DNA from 3 places in the Ensifer sp. R1-3 genome. Region 3 is predicted to be linked to each of the others. Evidence: predicted binding sites of a transcription regulator. Region 3 holds the regulator's gene; each other region holds the start of a gene.
The links. Region 3 encodes LexA, which represses DNA repair genes until DNA is damaged. Its sites were predicted from a motif close to TGTTCNNNNTGTGTTCNG; they were not measured.
Positions count from the first base shown of each region.

Region 1: M1D43_RS23330 (DUF763 domain-containing protein) is a predicted target of LexA. The motif match lies at 1,346-1,363, and genes of this name have one in related genera.
Region 2: dnaE (DNA polymerase III subunit alpha) is a predicted target of LexA. The motif match lies at 2,681-2,698, and genes of this name have one in related genera.

Region 1 covers NZ_CP096516.1:1,313,915-1,319,715, forward strand. Annotated here, with positions in the region: gene M1D43_RS23330 (DUF763 domain-containing protein) at 1-1,266, opposite strand, end outside; gene M1D43_RS23335 (hypothetical protein) at 1,568-2,005, opposite strand; gene M1D43_RS23340 (carbohydrate ABC transporter permease) at 2,150-3,025, opposite strand; gene M1D43_RS23345 (carbohydrate ABC transporter permease) at 3,037-3,930, opposite strand; gene M1D43_RS23350 (ABC transporter ATP-binding protein) at 3,927-5,039, opposite strand; gene M1D43_RS23355 (ABC transporter substrate-binding protein) at 5,129-5,801, opposite strand, start outside.
Region 2 covers NZ_CP096515.1:1,452,982-1,458,782, reverse strand. Annotated here, with positions in the region: gene proS (proline--tRNA ligase) at 1-452, shown strand, start outside; gene M1D43_RS07045 (lipoprotein-releasing ABC transporter permease subunit) at 470-1,783, shown strand; gene M1D43_RS07040 (ABC transporter ATP-binding protein) at 1,801-2,487, shown strand; gene dnaE (DNA polymerase III subunit alpha) at 2,956-5,801, shown strand, end outside.
Region 3 covers NZ_CP096515.1:1,106,440-1,112,240, forward strand. Annotated here, with positions in the region: gene M1D43_RS05340 (calcium-binding protein) at 1-959, shown strand, start outside; tRNA gene M1D43_RS05345 (tRNA-Cys) at 1,004-1,077, opposite strand; gene lexA (transcriptional repressor LexA) at 1,299-2,015, opposite strand; gene M1D43_RS05355 (hypothetical protein) at 2,234-2,398, opposite strand; tRNA gene M1D43_RS05360 (tRNA-Ala) at 2,508-2,583, opposite strand; gene M1D43_RS05365 (DUF1254 domain-containing protein) at 2,765-4,303, opposite strand; gene M1D43_RS05370 (DUF1254 domain-containing protein) at 4,379-5,801, opposite strand, start outside.

The sequences.
Region 1 (5,801 bases), on a different replicon from region 3:
GCGGTTGCTTGGCTCCGCCGCGGTTGCCTCGTCGTCGTGCGGTTCCAAGCCGAATATGCTGCGCCCGCCGAAACGCGCGGAGTCCCTGAATTCGCCCGCGACGATCTCCTTGAGGTCGGGGCCCGTGACGTAGCGCTCCAGCCGGCGCGACTGCTCGTCGAGCCGCTTCAGCGCCGCAAGCTCTTCCTCGCGCCCGAGGCGGCCCTTGCTGACCGCTGATTTCATGATCCTGATCGTCTCGTCATAGACTTTCAACGGCACCGGGAACGGATGGCGGTCCTTGCCGCCATGGGCGAGCGAAAAGCGGGCGGGGTCCGAGAACCTGCACGGCGTCCCGTGGACCACCTCCGCGACCATCGCCAGCGCCTTGACCGTCCGCGCGCCGACGCCTGGCACCAGCAGCAGGTCCTTGAAATCCTCCGGACCACGGTCGGCGGCGGCGGCGAAGTTGCCGTGAAGGCGCCGGAGATTGACGTCGCTTTCGCGCACGTCGTGATGGGCGGGCATGAAGAGATGCGGCAGCATCGGCTGTGCCGGCGCGGCCACAGGAGCCCCACGGGACTCGATCCGGGCGACCTCGCGCAGGAGCCCGTCGGGCCCGAGGGACTGGAGGAGATCGAGCTGCGCAGTCCGCGAGGCGGCGGCGCGGCGGTCGGCAAGATTGACGATCTCGCCCTGTTCTCTGCCTTCGATCGCGCTATGCGGCGCGTCGACGAAGCTTGTCAGGCCCTCCGAGAGCCAGTGATAGCGCCTCGCCTGCCGGCGGTCGCCGTTCATGCCCTGCTGGACGACCACCCACCTGGCATCGTCCGTGACGATGAAACCGTGCAGGTAGAGATCGAAGCCGTCCTGAACGGCGGCACTATCGACCTTGGCGACGAGGCGGCTCGCTTCTGCCAATGCGCCGCCATCGAAACCTACGCGATCGCCAATCGATATGAGTTCGCCCGGCGTCTTGCGGGAGTGCTGGCCGCGGCCGCCGCAGACATGAATGCCCAGCTCGCCGGCAAGCGGGGTCAGACCGCGTTTCAATGCACCGATGACGCTCGTGGTGATACCGGAGGAATGCCAGTCCATGCCCATGACGGCACCGAAGGACTGGAACCAGAACGGATGCGCAAGCCGCCTTAAAAACTCGTCGCGTCCGTAGTGATGAACGACCGCTTCGGTGACCAGCGCGCCGAGGCGCGTCATACGGTCGCCGAGCCATCGCGGTACGCGGCCGCCATGCAGCGGGAGATCCGCGTTGCCTGCTCTTTGAGCCATAGTGTTTCCGTTCGTCATCCCGGCCGACACGGCGCGTCGCCATCCGGCGCCGCGTCGATCCACTTAACATAGTGGAATTTGGAGCACGAAGCGAAAATCGCAGACATGAGGGCGCGTTGCACGCGACGAAAGCCTTGAGATCGAGTTGCGATCCTAAGACGACGACGCCGCGCATCGACGGCAATCCGCCAGCCGGAGGCGATGGGAGCACCACAGTGCGAGCGCGATGAGCCTTCGCACTGCAGCCCGCCTCCTCCGGCGGCCGCCTTCGATCACGACCCTCCGATATGCCGTCGCCTGCCTAGCCGACGAACATCTGGCGCAACCGAGCAAACAGGCCTGGCTGTTTCTCTACAAGCATTGCGCGGATGTGGCGGGCGGCCGTCGATGCGCTGACCGTCGCGCCGAAATGGCAATAGCAGATGACCTTATGTAATTGCTCGTCGCTCAGCTCGAAGAACCGCCTGGCTTCACCGTAGCTGTCGTTCTCCATCCCGGCGGTCCGGAGGACCGGATCCTCGAAGGCGACGGAGATCGGCGAACCGTCACCGCGCATGGCCGCGCGGACTCTCGCTGGCTGATACTCTGTCTCGTGCAGCGTCGAAAGGCGTCTGTGAGGATCCCGTTCCAGGAGCTCCGCCCAACGCTCAAGGCGCTCCTTGCGCGATAACGTCCGTCGCGGCAGGTCCTGCTTGACCTCGGCGACGCCCTGTAACTGCTCGATTGCTTGGTGCTTCATTGCGACCTCCTACTCTAACGATAGTTGGCCCCCCAATTTCCACCTCGTAGGCCTGATCAGCGTGACTCCAACCGGTCGGGAAGTCCAATCACGAAAATAGATCATGCCAAATTTGGCGCATGACGTTGCCCGCGGCGGCGGTCGTCACCCCTTGACGGCGCCGGACGTCAACCCCGCGACGATCTTGCGCTGGAAGATCAGGACGAGAACGAGCAGCGGCAGCGTCACCGTGACGGACGCGGCCATGATCTGGCCAAACGGATATTCATAGCGGCTGCTGCCTGTCAGAAGGCCGATCGCTACCGGAACCGTCCGGTTCTCGTCGGTCAGGATGAAGGTGAGCGCAAAGAGGAATTCGTTCCATGCAAGGATGAACGACAGCAGACCGGTGCTGGCAATCGCAGGCCCCATCAGCGGCAGCAGCACGTGGGTGAGGATGCGCAGGCGCGAACAGCCGTCGATGAGCGCCGCCTCCTCCAATTCGTTCGGCAGGTCACGGATGAAGCTCGTCAGGATCCATGTCGTGAAGGGCAAAGTGAGAATGAGATAGGAGACGATCAGCGCCGACGGCCGATTGTAGAGCCCGAGCCATCCGATCACCTCGAACATTCCCGAAAGCACCACCACTTGCGGAAAGACCGAGATCATGAGAACGGCGATCAGAACGATGCGGCCCGGCGGGAAATGCAGGCGGCCGAGCGCGTAAGCCGCAAGAATGCCGATGACGAGGGAGACCGCCGTACTGACAAGCGCGACCACGCCGGAATTGACGAGCGCGCCCATGAATACCGCATTGTCGAACAATTGCCTGTAGTTGCTGAAATCGAGCGCCGGCAGCAGAGTGAACTGGTAAAGCGCCTGCCCCGTCTTGGTCGAGGAGACGATCGCCCAATAATAGGGAAACAGCATGTAGACGAGGACGGCCGCCACGCCGGCATAGAGTCCGGCCGTCTTTACGCGGCGCAAGGTCCGGTAAGTCGCGTTCGAATAGCGCCTCGTGGTGACTGCGCTCACCGTCATCGATAGCCCCCTCAGCCTGTCGCCCGATCGAGGCGCAAAAGCCCGACGATGACGATAGCGATCAGTCCGATGATCATGAACACCCAGGTGGAAGCAGCGGCTCCAAGGCCGAGGTCCTGAAAGCTGATGATCTGGTCGCGCGCATAGATCGACATCGTCATCGTGTTTTCGTTGTTGGCCGCAAGCACGTAGCTCAGATCGAACATGCGGAGCGCGTCGAGCGTGCGGAAGAGTATCGCGACACCGATCGCCGGCGTCGCGAGCGGCAAGGTTATGGACCAGAAGCGTTTCCACTGCGGCACGCCGGAAACGTCGGCTGCCTCGTAGATTTCCTCGGGGATCAGTTGCAGGCCGGCGAGAATGAGGAGCACCATGAACGGCGTCGTCACCCAGACATCGATGAAGATCACCGTCCCGAGGATCAGCGAAGGATCGGCTGTCCATGCGACGCCCTTTTCGACGAGTCCCAACGCGACCAGGAGCTTGTTGATCAGGCCGAACTGATCGTTGAGCATCCATTCCCAGATCCGGGCCGAGACGACCATCGGCATCGCCCAGGGAATGAGGATCGCCGCCCGCACGATGCCGCGGCCGAGAAAAGCGCGGTGCAGGAGCAAGGCGATCGCAAGTCCGAGAAGCGTCTCCAACGCGACGGATACGAGCGTAAAGACGAGCGTGTTCCTGACCGCGCCCCAGAACACCGGATCTTCGGCGACTTCCACGAAGTTCTCGATACCCACGAATCCGTAGTCCGAAGGGGCGTCGAGATAAGCGTCGGTGAAGGAGAAGAAAATGCTGCGGGCAAGCGGCCATATCGCCACGGCCACCAGCGTCAGCAGCAACGGGAGCAGGAATATCCATGCGGTGCGGCGTTGCTGCCGCTCCATCCGGCGGGCGGCGTTCACGACGAGGCTCCGAGGACCAATGGAACGCTCGCGCCGTGATCGATGCGCCGGCCACCCTCTCCGAAGAGGTAGAGACTTTCCGGTTGCCAGCTCAGGCCGACGGGTTCCCCGGGGGCTATTTGCGGCGGACTTCCCGTCGAACGAACCGTCCAGACCAGCGTCTCGGTGAGCCGCACATAGCAGACATATTCATAGCCGAGGTCCTCCATGCGCTCGAAGGTTCCGCGGATCGCACCTTTCGTTTCGGCACCGACAAGCTTCAAAGCCTCCGGCCGCAAGCCGATTTCCGCAGGCCTTCCTTCGGCCGGGACGTACTCTGCGGCGTAGGCGAAGCCGCCGGCTCCCCTCAGAACCGCGGCGGCGGGGCCGGTCGCTTCGAGCGGGGCGAAATTCATTCTAGGGCTGCCGAGGAAGCCGGCAACGAAGCGATTTTCCGGCCGGTCGTAAAGCTCGCGCGGCCGCCCCACCTGCTCGATCTGCCCGTGGTTGAGAATGACGATCCGGTCGGCGAGCGTCATCGCTTCCGTCTGGTCGTGGGTGACATAGATCATCGTCGTCTTGACGTCGGCGTGCAGCTTGGCGATCTCGAAGCGCATTTCCATGCGCAGGTCCGCGTCGAGATTGGAAAGCGGCTCGTCGAAGAGGAAGACTTCCGGTTGGCCGACCAGCGCACGGCCGATCGCCACGCGTTGCCGCTGACCGCCGGAAAGCTGGCGCGGCCGACGCTCGAGCAGGTGACCTATCTTCAGCATGTCCGCGACCCTGGCGACACGGCGACGGATTTCATCCTTGCCGAGCCGCGCCGTTTCCAACGCAAAGCCGATGTTTCGCGCCACATTCATATGCGGGTAGAGCGCGTATGACTGGAAGACGAAGGCAAGTCCACGTTTGGACGCCGGCACGTCCGTCACCTGGTCGCCGCCGATAAACACGTCGCCACCGGAAACCGGCACGAGGCCGGCGATCAGTCGCAGAAGCGTCGACTTTCCGCAACCGGATGGGCCGACGAAGACGACGAACTCCCCGTCCTCGATCTCGAGATCGATGGAGCGGATCACGTCATAGGTGCCGAAGGTCTTGCTGACATTCTTCAGGGAGACCGAAGCCATTCCATTCCCTTCCAGGCCTTTCGCGGCAGCGCGTCCAACGCAGCCGGTTCGATGAGGCGCCCCCGGCCCGGCCGAGGGCGCAGCTCTCGTCATTTCGCCTTCACGTCTCGCTCGAGGCGGCGCTCGAGGTCGGCGAGCTCCTTGGCGACATCGTCCTTGCCGGAGATGATGTCGTGAACGGCCCGGTAGAAGGTGCGGGAAACACGGTTATAGTTCTTGCCTGTCGCAGCCGACGGACGTGCGACCGATTCCTCGAAGGCGGTCTTCGCCATGCCGAGGAACGGGATCTTCGCCAGCACATCGGCGTCCTCGTAGAGCGCCTCGACGGTCGGATTGTAGCCGCCTTCGATCGCACGCATCTTCTGGTCTTCCGCGCCGACCATATAGCGCAGCAGCTCCGCTGCAAGCTCCGGCTTCTTGGAATATTTTGAGACGCCGAGATAGGCCGTGCCGAGCGCGCCGCTCGACTTCTGCCCTTCCGCGCCGACGGGAAGCGCGCTCACTCCGACCTTACCAACGAGCTTGCCACCCTCCGCCTGCGACGTTCCCCAGACATAGGGCCAGTTGCGGTGGAATACGGCATTACCGCTCTCGAAGAGGGCGCGTGAGTTTTCCTCGTCATAGTTCAAGACCCCCTCGGGCGAGATCGTACCGATCCAGCCGCGGGCACGGGTGAGCGCCGCCTCCGTCTGCGGATTGTTGATCGTCACCTCACCGTCGCCGGAAAGAATGGTGCCGCCGCCAGCGGAAGCGATCCACTCC
Region 2 (5,801 bases), 350 kb from region 3:
AATATTCCGAGGCGATGGGTGCGAAGGTGCTTGGGCCGGACGGCAAGGAACACACCGTGCATATGGGCTCCTACGGCATCGGTCCGACCCGCCTGGTGCCGGCGATCATCGAAGCTTCGCATGACGACAACGGCATCATCTGGCCGAAGGGCATCGCCCCGTTCGACGTCGTCGTCATCAACATGAAAACGGGCGATGAAGCTTGCGATGCGGCTTGCGGCAAGGTCTACTCCGATCTCGGCAAGGCTGGATTCGATGTTCTTCTTGACGACACCGACGAGCGCGCCGGCGGGAAGTTCGCGACCGCCGACCTCATCGGCGTGCCGGTGCAGGTGATCGTCGGACCGCGTTCGATCGCGAACGGCGAAGTCGAAGTGAAGGACCGCAAGACCGGCGCGCGGGAGACGATGACCGTCGAAGCGGCGATCAACAAACTGGTCGCGGCGAGATAACAGAGACGAAGGGATCGATGATGACCGCGGCGACGGATGAGCAAGTGCAAGCTGCCGCTCCATCCAGCATATCTTCCAGCCGTCCCTTCTCCGCCTTCGAGCGTATGGTCGCCTGGCGCTACCTGCGTTCGCGGCGGAAGGAAGCGTTCATCTCGGTCATCGCCGGCTTCTCCTTCATAGGGATCATGCTCGGGGTGGGAACGCTGATCATCGTCATGGCGGTGATGAACGGCTTCCGAACCGAGCTCATTTCACGCATTCTCGGCATGAACGGCCATATGATCGTCCAGCCCTTGGACGGCCCGCTCACCAATTACGCCGATCTAGCCACCAGATTCTCCGCCGTTCCGGGCGTGACCATGGCCATTCCGATCGTCGAGGGCCAGGTTCTCGCGCAAGGCCTGGGCGATGCGTCGACGGGTGCGCTCGTTCGCGGGATACGCGCCGACGACCTCACCAAGCTGAAGTCGATCTCCGAGCATATTCAGTCCGGCGACCTCGTCGGCTTCGCCTCGGGCAGCGGCGTCGCCATCGGCTCGCGCATGGCCGAGCAGCTGGGCATCCGGGTGGGCGGGACGATCACGCTCACCTCGCCGAACGGCGACGTCACGCCGATGGGCATGAATCCGAGGGTCAAGGCCTATACCGTCTCGGCCATCTTCGAGATGGGCATGTCGGAATACGACGCGACCATCATCTTCATGCCGCTCGAGGAAGCGCAGCTCTATTTCAACGCCGAAGGCCTCGTTCAGTCGATCGAGATATTCGCCGAGCATCCGGACGCGGTCGACGAGCTTCGCAAGCCGGTGGAGGACGCCGCCGGCCGGCAGATATTTATTACCGACTGGCGCGAACGCAACAGGACATTCTTTTCCGCGCTCGAGGTGGAACGGAACGTGATGTTCATGATCCTGACGCTGATCGTGCTGGTCGCGGCGCTGAACATCATCTCCGGGCTGATCATGCTGGTGAAGGACAAGGGCAGCGATATCGCGATCCTCAGGACGATGGGCGCGACCTCCGGTTCGGTGATGCGCATCTTCTTCATGACCGGCGCCGCAATCGGGGTTACGGGAACCATCGCCGGCGTCGCCCTCGGGGTGGTCGTCTGCCTCAACATCGAGTCGATCCGCCAGTTCTTCTCCTGGGTGTCCGGCGCCACGCTCTTCGATCCGGAGCTCTATTTCCTCAGCCAGCTTCCGGCCGACATGAATGCCGACGAGACCGTCACCGTCGTCGTCATGGCGCTTGCGCTTTCCTTCCTTGCCACGATCTTCCCGGCCTGGCGCGCCTCGCGCCTCGATCCGGTGCAGGCCCTGCGGTACGAATAACAAGGACAACAGCTTAAATGAATGCGCGCGTGGCACTGCAGCTCTCCGGCATCGAGCGGCATTATGGCGAGGGCGACACGTTTCTGCCGATCCTCAAGGGAGCCGACCTGACGTTGCGAAGCGGCGAGACAGTCGCCCTCGTGGCACCGTCCGGTACCGGAAAGTCGACATTGCTTCATATCGCCGGGCTGCTCGAACACCCGGATGAGGGCGAGGTGCTCGTGAACGGCACCTCATGCAACGGACTCAGCGACGACCGGCGAACGGCAATCCGCCGCAACGAGATCGGCTTCGTCTATCAGTTCCACCATCTCCTGCCGGAATTCTCGGCGCTGGAGAACATCATGATGCCGCAACTGATCGCCGGATTGCCCAAGGCCGAGGCGGCGGAGCGGGCATCGGCCCTTCTGGACTATATGCGCATCGGCCATCGCGGCAGCCACCGCCCGACCGAGCTTTCCGGCGGCGAGCAGCAGCGCGTCGCCATCGCCAGGGCGGTCGCCAATGCGCCGCTCATCCTTCTGGCGGACGAGCCGACCGGCAACCTCGACCCCGAGACGGCCGGCTATGTATTCGAGGCGCTGGAAGCCCTGGCGCGCCAGTCCGGGCTCGCGGCGCTGATCGCCACCCACAATCACGAACTCGCTTCGCTCATGGATCGCCGCGTGACGATCGAGGACGGCAAGGTGGTCGAACTGAAATAGTCCGGCCGCGGCGGCGCGTATTCAGCCCCGACCTCGCTCGAGGCGCGGTCACCGCTTGGCGTTCCTTGCATGTTCCGTTCGAGGCGTGTCGCTCCTCGGAACGCATGCGCGAATGGGGGCCGTCGGTGCACATTAACCATAGCCACTGAATAGCGGGTCTTCCATGCAGACTTCCTTGACTATCGAACGGAAATAGAACAAAAAGGGAACAGTAGCGGAAAGGAGACAAGTTATGGCTGATTTCGTACGTGATCTTGCTGCCTTCGCCTCGATGAGCCTTTTCATCGTGAGCATCTCGGTAATCGCTCTCGGCCTGTGACCGGGATTTATCCAGCGTGCTCCGCGTCCTGTCGAACGCGCAGTAAACACCACAGCCGGGCAAAAACCCCGGCGGCCCGTCCTTGAGACTGGACAGTTGGGACGGGAAACAGGATATCCTCGACGCCGGACAAGAATCGGAGTGCGGCGATGACAGGCAACCAGGGTATCGGGCAGGGTATCGGGCACGGCACAGGGGCTGCGGCCGATCCGCAGTTCGTTCACCTGCGGGTGCATTCCGCCTATTCGTTGCTGGAAGGCGCCTTGCCGCTGAAGAAGATCATCGGCAAGGCGGTCGCCGACGATCAGCCGGCGATCGGCATCGCCGACACCAATAATCTCTTCGCGGCACTCGAATTCTCGCAGAAGGCCGCCGACGACGGATTGCAGCCGATCATCGGCTGCCAGCTCTCGATCGATATGGAAGACGAGGCGGAAGGCGAGCGGCGCGGACACGCCCATCAGTTCGTCAAACTTCCCGCGATCGTGCTGATCGCGGCGACCGAGGACGGTTACGCCCGCCTCGTCGAGCTCGTGAGCCGCGCCTATCTCGAAGGCGAGGGTCACCAGCAAACGCGAATAAGCCGCTCCTGGCTTGCGGCTGGCGGCACGACCGGCCTGATCGCGCTCACCGGTGCGGGAGCCGGCCCGGTCGACATGGCGCTGAAGTCGGGTTCGCCGGCTCTGGCCGAGGCACGCCTGCAAGCCTTGATCGAGCTTTTCGGCGATCGCCTCTATGTCGAACTGCAGCGGCACGGGAATTACGACCGGCGTCACGAGAACCGCATGATCGATCTCGCCTATCGGCTCGACGTTCCGCTCGTCGCCACCAACGAGGCGTTTTTCCCGTCGCCGTCCGACTATGATGCCCACGATGCGCTGATGGCCGTCGCCCACAATGCGATGGTGTCCGACGACAGCCGCTTCCGTCTGACCCCGGACCATTATTTGAAGAGCCGCAAGGAGATGGCGGCGCTCTTTGCGGATCTGCCCGAGGCATTGGAGAATACGATCGAGGTGGCGCGGCGGTGCTCCTTCATGTTGAAGACCCGCGGACCGATCCTGCCGCGCTTTACCGGCGCTTCGGATGATCCGGAGGAGGCTGAACGCGCGGAGGTAGCGGAACTGCGCCGGCAGGCGGAGGAGGGGCTGGAGGAACGCCTTGCCAAGCTCGGCATGGCGCCCGGCTACAAGGAAGAGGACTATCGGGAGCGGCTGGCCTTCGAACTCGGCGTCATCCAGCGGATGAAGTTTCCGGGCTACTTCCTCATCGTTGCGGACTTCATCAAATGGGCCAAGCAGCATGACATTCCGGTCGGGCCGGGCCGCGGCTCGGGTGCCGGCTCGCTGGTCGCCTATGCCCTGACGATCACCGATGTCGATCCGATGCGCTTCTCGCTGCTTTTTGAGCGCTTCCTCAATCCCGAGCGCGTGTCGATGCCCGACTTCGATATCGATTTCTGCCAGGACCGGCGCGAGGAGGTCATCCGCTACGTGCAGCAGAAATACGGCCGCGAGCAGGTGGCGCAGATCATCACCTTCGGATCGCTGCAGGCGCGTGCAGCACTGCGCGACGTCGGCCGCGTGCTGGAAATGCCCTATGGCCAGGTCGACAAGATTTGCAAGCTGGTGCCGAACAATCCCGCCAACCCGACGCCGCTTTCCAAGGCGATCGAGGAGGAACCGCGCCTGCAGGAAGAGGCGGAAAAGGAGCCGGTCGTTGCCCGTCTCCTCGACATTGCCCAGAAGATCGAGGGGCTTTACCGCCACGCCTCGACGCACGCGGCCGGCATCGTCATCGGCGACAGGCCGCTCTCGCAGCTCGTGCCGATGTACCGCGATCCGCGCTCCGACATGCCGGTGACCCAGTTCAACATGAAATGGGTCGAGCAGGCGGGTCTCGTGAAGTTCGACTTCCTTGGCCTGAAGACGCTGACCGTTCTGAAGACCGCCGTCGACTTCGTCGGCAAGCGCGGCATCCATATCGACCTCGCAAGCATTCCGCTCGACGATCCGAAGACCTACGAGACCCTTTCGCGTGGCGAGACGGTCGGCGTGTTCCAGGTGGAAAGCGCCGGCATGCGCAAGGCGCTGATCGGCATGCGCCCGGACTGCATCGAGGACATCATCGCGCTCGTGGCGCTCTATCGCCCGGGTCCGATGGAGAACATCCCGGTCTACAACGCCCGCAAGCACGGCGAGGAAGAGATCGAATCGATCCATCCGAAGATCGATTACCTGCTCAAGGAGACGCAGGGCGTCATCGTCTACCAGGAGCAGGTGATGCAGATCGCTCAGGTGCTCTCGGGCTATTCGCTCGGCGAGGCCGACCTCCTGCGCCGCGCCATGGGCAAGAAGATCAAGGCGGAGATGGACAAGCAACGCGCCCGCTTCGTCGATGGCGCCGTCAAGAATGGCGTCTCGAAGCCGCAGGCCGACCTGATCTTCGACCTTCTCGCCAAGTTCGCCAATTACGGCTTCAACAAGTCGCATGCCGCCGCCTACGCCATCGTCTCCTACCAGACCGCCTACATGAAGGCGCATTATCCGGTCGAGTTCCTCGCAGCGTCGATGACGCTCGACATGTCGAACACGGACAAGATCAACGATTTCCGTCAGGACGCGATGCGCCTCGGCATTCAGGTGGTCGCGCCGTCCGTGCAGACCTCCCACCGCCACTTCGAAACCGGCGACAACCGCATCTATTACTCGCTCGCCGCCCTAAAGGGCGTCGGCGAGTCGGCCGTCGACCACATCGTCGCCGTGCGTGGCGATCGGCCCTTCGCAAGTCTCGAAGACTTCTGCCTGAGGATCGATCCGAAGCTCTTGAACCGACGTGTTTTCGAAAGTCTGATCGCCGCCGGTGCTTTCGACTGCTTCGGCTACGACCGGGCGGAGCTCATCGGCGGGCTCGATCGCATCCTCGGTTTCGCGCAGCGCGCCCAGGAAAACAAGGTGAGCGGCCAGAGCGACATGTTCGGCGCGGGCGCCGCGAC
Region 3 (5,801 bases):
TCGAAATCGGCGGCTTCCTGTCTTCGGGGCAGGGTGGCCGCGACAGCCTTGACGGGCACGGAGGCGACGACACGCTCTTCGGCGACGCTTGGGCGATCTCCGATCAGGGGCGTGGTGGCGACGACCAGCTCGACGGCGGCGCCGGCGACGACACGCTGTACGGCGATGCCTTCTCGATCGATGTGAGTGACTCCGCGATCGTCGCCGGAGGGGACGATCGTCTCTCGGGCGGCAAAGGCAACGATACACTCTACGGCGATGGCTACAATTGCCTCAGAGGACGTGGTGGCGACGACTGGCTCGACGGCGGCGCCGGAGACGATATTCTCTCGGGCGACGCTTTCTCCCTCGGCGATTTTTTCATTGGCGGGAACGATCGGCTCCAGGGCGGAGAGGGCCATGACAAACTCTACGGAGATGGCCTCGACCAGGGCGTCGTGGAATCCGGCATCGGCGGCGACGACCACCTCTATGGTGGTTCTGGCAACGACTTTCTTGTTGGAGATGTTCTTTTCTCACGTGGCGGCAGTGGCGGCAACGACCTGCTCGACGGAGGCAAAGGCGATGATGTCCTGTATGGCGATGCAGAGGTCGGCGTGGACACCGCGGGTGGGGACGACCTCTTGATTGGCGGCGCCGGTAACGATCAGCTCTGGGGCGATGGCCGACTTACCGCAGCCTTCGCGGTCGAGACCGGTGCCGATCAGTTCCTGTTTGCGCGGAACAGTGGGCGGGATGAGATCTTCGACTTCGAATTGGACAAGGACATCATCCAAATCGCCGGCTATGGCTACGACGACTTCGCCGATTTTTTGTCCAACATCGGCGACGATGCTGACGGGAACGCTGTCCTGCAGCTGAATGGCACGGTCGATCAGGTCACTCTGATCGGCATCCACGCTGCCGACCTCAGCGCTGCCAACTTCGTCTTTGCGAATGCGGATTTCGCCCTCGTCTGACGAGGGGAAGTTTGTCGGTAACAAAGCTGATCAGGTGTGGCTTTTGGAGGCCTCGGCCGGAATTGAACCGGCGTACAAGGATTTGCAGTCCTCTGCGTCACCACTCCGCCACGAGGCCTCTACGATTTGCGTTTTCAAATCGTGGCGCGGATTTAGAATGATTGACCGCAATCCGCAAGAGGGTACATTTGGAATAGGGACTTTTTTATTCTGTATAAATGTGTCTTCCGTTCTGTGGACCGGGCGTGGCCATAGCGTCCCAAGGCGCAATACTCCCACGTAAGCGCTTTGAAACTGCGTACTTTCGTAGGAAGCGGCTGCGCACCTGGTCAGGAAGCTCTAATGATACCGCCGGATGAGGCCGACGAGCCTCCCTTGGATCTTGACCCGGTCCGGACCGAATATGCGTGTTTCGTAAGCCGGATTGGCGGCCTCCAGCGCAATAGAGGCGCCCTTGCGACGGAATCGCTTCAGGGTCGCTTCCTCGTCGTCGATCAGCGCGACGACGATATCCCCGGGGCTGGCGGTGCTTCCGTTCCGGATGATCACCGTATCGCCATCGAGGATGCCGGCCTCGATCATCGAATCGCCCTTGATCTCGAGAGCGTAGTGCTCGCCGCTGCCGATCATTTCGACCGGTACGGAAATATCGTGCATATTGTTCTGGATTGCCGAAATCGGCACACCGGCGGCAATGCGGCCCATGACCGGAACGGCGACCGATGCGGCCTCGGCCGGCGGCGCCGGTTTCGGTGCGGGGGGCGGCGCAACAGGCTTGCCCAGACTGCCTTCGATCACGCTCGGCGAAAAGCCGCGGCGGACCTGCGAAGCGCCCGCATAGGCCTCCGGCAGCTTGATGACTTCGAGGGCCCGGGCGCGATTAGGTAGCCGGCGAATGAACCCACGCTCCTCGAGTGCGGTGATCAAACGGTGGATGCCCGATTTGGACGCAAGGTCCAAGGCGTCCTTCATCTCGTCGAAGGACGGCGGGACCCCGGATTCCTTCATTCGTTCGTGAATGAACAGAAGCAATTCCTGTTGCTTGCGGGTCAGCATGGCGTCACTCCAGAATCGCGAAACAAATCAAGAACAGAACCTATCTGTTCCATATGTGTTCCGCAAGTGCCTAAAATTCCGTGAATTTCGCTTGCTGTTGAATGCCGATCCGCCCCGCGATCCGGCGTGTCGATGGCGATCGCTCGGAATTCGGGGCAGGGGCCGATACGCTCTCGCATGTTTTGGGCTTACGGCGGGCGGCGCAGGCCTATGCGATGCTAATAGGCAAGGCGCAGTCCGCCCGGCGTAAGAACGTCGAATTCAGGCTCGGGATAAGGCCCGTACCACTGGGTGTAGGTCGTGTTGGTCGAGCCTGTGCTGGCGCACCCCGAAAGGGCGAAGAGGGAAAAAATTACGGCTGCCACCAAAGATTTAACAGGCATGTTTTTCTCCACTCGCGGGAGTTGCCCAGACCTCGAACGGGTCAGACTAAAACTTTCTCTCAAATCAGCTTTTTTGGCAAGCAGCGAGCCGGCAGGGAGGACTGGTGGATGGTGGAGCCGAAGGGAGTCGAACCCTCGACCTCCGCAGTGCGATTGCGGCGCTCTCCCAACTGAGCTACGACCCCACTGGTCAACGATTGTATAAGAGTTTTCGGCCGACCGCGCCAGTGCATTCCACTTGCCGAATGCATCGCAATACAAAGATGAGGCTGACAACTGCAAGCCGCGTCGGTGCCCGCCGGCTGGCAGATAGGGCGGAGTGCAAGGTCACGAACACACAACGCCGCTATCGGCTTTCAGCACTGGCTATTGAGCCACCTCGATCGTGGGCGGCTGCCAAGAGCCATCGAGAATTGCCTCTTTGCCCCAATAGGCGCGGATGTAGAGCGAGAACTTCCCGTCCGGCGCGGGCAGCCAGTTGTTTTCCTTGTCGCCCCCAGGCGACCTCGCGCCTGCGTAGAGGGTAAGCGAACCGTCGGAGTTGCGCTTTAGGTTCTTGTTCTTGGTGCCGAGTGAGTAGCGTTTGAGGTCGTTCGCGTGGAAGAGATGCTTGTCGTTGTACAGGGTCAATGACCAGAACCCGTTGACCGGCGGCTCCTGCCCGGCTGGGAAGGTGATCGCATAGCTGCCGCTGCCGCTGAGTTCTCCGCCCGCGCCGTGGTGGTCGGTGTAGAAATATTGCGTCTCGTTCGGCCGGTTGTCGAACATGTTCGATTTTGCCGTTCCGGTCCGGTTGAAATAGTCGACGCCGAACTGCGCATTGTTGGTCGAACGGTTCCATCCGTTCCCGGCCGGACGTCCGTTGTGCTTCCACTGGAAGAACGGCTGGATGACCTTGTCTTCGGTCTCGACCGCGGTCGCAACCAGCACCTTTTTCAGTTCGGGGTCCTTGGACGCTGCATCGAGCAGCAGGCGGAATTGGCCATAGAGAGCCTCCTCGCCCGGCAACGGATCGACAGTGTCGAGAACCTCGCCGAACTGATCGAAGAACTTATCCGGGACCACCCATTTGGTTTCCTCGCCAGACGATGCCGGTCCGGGAATGTCCGGGACCTTTGCCCATTCGATCGTCTTCATCTCTCCGTCGAAATCCTTCAGCGGATAAGCGACGACCTGGTTGATGACCTCTTGAATCGCTTTCCTGTCCTCGGGCGTGTCGTCCTGGAAGACCCTGGGAATGGCGTTGGCGAGCGAGGTAGGGCAGCGCAAAACATCTGTGATCCCGTCCGGTTTCAGGCCGCTCCACCTCGGACCGGCGAGCAGGTAGAATCCGGGCTTCGAGCCATATGGTTTGCCTAGATGACCGAACTGGTCGGTGCGTGCGTCGTACAAAGCATAGACCCAGAAACGGTCGCCGAAATCCGGCACCTGAATCACGACCGGCTCTTCATCAAGCGCGAAGAAGCCCAAGCCGTAGACGACATCCTGGTTCGGGCACGTGACAAAAGTTTCCGACGGCTCAATGTAGTCGTTGAGCATCGCGATCTGGCCCCGCGGTGCGGCGGGCAGGACGCCGTTGAGGTGGCCCGGTTCCGGTGCCTGGGTGATCGCCGCCCTGCGGTTGATCATGTTAACCATCGGCCAGCCCCAGACGTAGGCCATCTGCGCAACCGTTCTTGCATAGTCGGGGGACATCACGATACCCGTGGCGGGTTGCGTAACAGTTGCGGATGCGGCGTGCTGCTGTGCCTGCGCCGCATTGGCCGTGACGGCGACCGAGGCCGCCGTCACGGCGGCGGGAACCGCCGCTCCGGCGCTCACCGCTGCCAGCGATGCCGCACCCATGCCGCCCTTCATCAAGTCGCGCCGGGTGATGTCGAGTTGATCATTGAAACTCGTTTTCATAGCATATTCCTCTGTTGAATCGCTCCGGTTGGGCACTTGGACATGGGCGCGTTTCGTTGGGGACGCGCCCCGACCTCACTCCACCCTGACCACATCATCCGGCTTCCAGGTCTGATCGAAGAACTCGACGCCGGTTCCGTAGAGACGCAGCGCTATCAGGAAATTTCGGCCGCCGACGGTTTGGATCCAGTTCGAGTCCTGCGCGTCGGCAGGTTTTTCCGGTCCGAACCACAGGTCCACCGAGCCGTCCTGGTTCGTCGCGACCTTGTTGAAGCCGTTGATGGACGGCATCAGCTGCGGCGCTTCCACCATCGTGCCGTCGGTGATGTTGTAGGCGGTAACCGCCCAGAACAGGGCAGCCGGCGGATTGGGTGGCAAATGCAGCCTGTAGGTGCTGGAGCCGTTGAGGAACTCGCCCGCGGCATCTCGGTATGCAACCCGGTATTTGGAACCTGCCCCCAGCGTCCGCATGACCATTGCCGGAGCCGATGAATAGGCAACCTGGAAATAGCCAGCCCGCTGGTCGACATCGAGATAACTGTCCTGGAGCCATTCGGATGTGCCGCTGGCCCAGACATTTTCATACTGCCTGTCGGTGTAGTAGCGATTGCGTCCGTCCGGTCGGCCGAGCTGGCGCTGCGCCAAGATCATCTTGGGCGCTGTCTCGACCGCCTTTTTCAAGAGTTCCTGCTGCTTCCCGGTCGGCTCGAAGGGCTGGCCCTTGATGATGCCGATCGATGCCAGCACACCGCGCAGTTCGGAATCAATCGCCGAGACCGGCTCGTGGTCGACGAACTCCTTCAACTTGGTCCAGTAGGCGTTATCGACCGGATACATCATGTTGATGCGCTTGCCGCTGCCGTTAGGAAACTGCATCGGCTTGACGTCTTTCTCGGGCGTCCAAAGCGGATAGACGCGCGTCTGCTCCGCGAGCGCCACGGCGGGCTTGGGGTCCGGTCCGTTTTCGCCCTTCGCCATGATCGTCCGGAAGAACAGAAAGACATTGTAGGTCTTCGCTTTGAACGCGAAGTAGCCCTGCGGAACCTCGCCGTCATAATCAGGCGGCAGCAGGAGGTAGAGGCCGCCGCGCGCGCGATCCGGTCCAATCAGTCCGACATCCGTGATCGTACGCTGGAAGAAATCGGTAAACATGCCGATGACATTGGGTGGCGCGGCGACGACGAGCGGGCCGGTTTCCTTCAGGTCGAGATAGCTCATCGAGTAGATTACGTCGGCGTTCGGTGTCGGCACCCACGTGCGCGAGTCCATCCGGTCCTTCCAGATTGGCAGGATGTTGTAGCCTTTACCGAATGTCGCCTCCGAACCGTCGCGCATACCGATCACGTTCAGCGCCGGAAGCATGGTTATGTAGGCATGGATCGCGCGTTGATAGTAGAGTTCGTCGCGCAGCGACTCCGCTTCCTCCTGCGGAAGCCAGTTGCCGTTGCCGATCTGCGTCACAAGCGGTGGTGCGGCCTGATCCTGCGCATTGACAGAG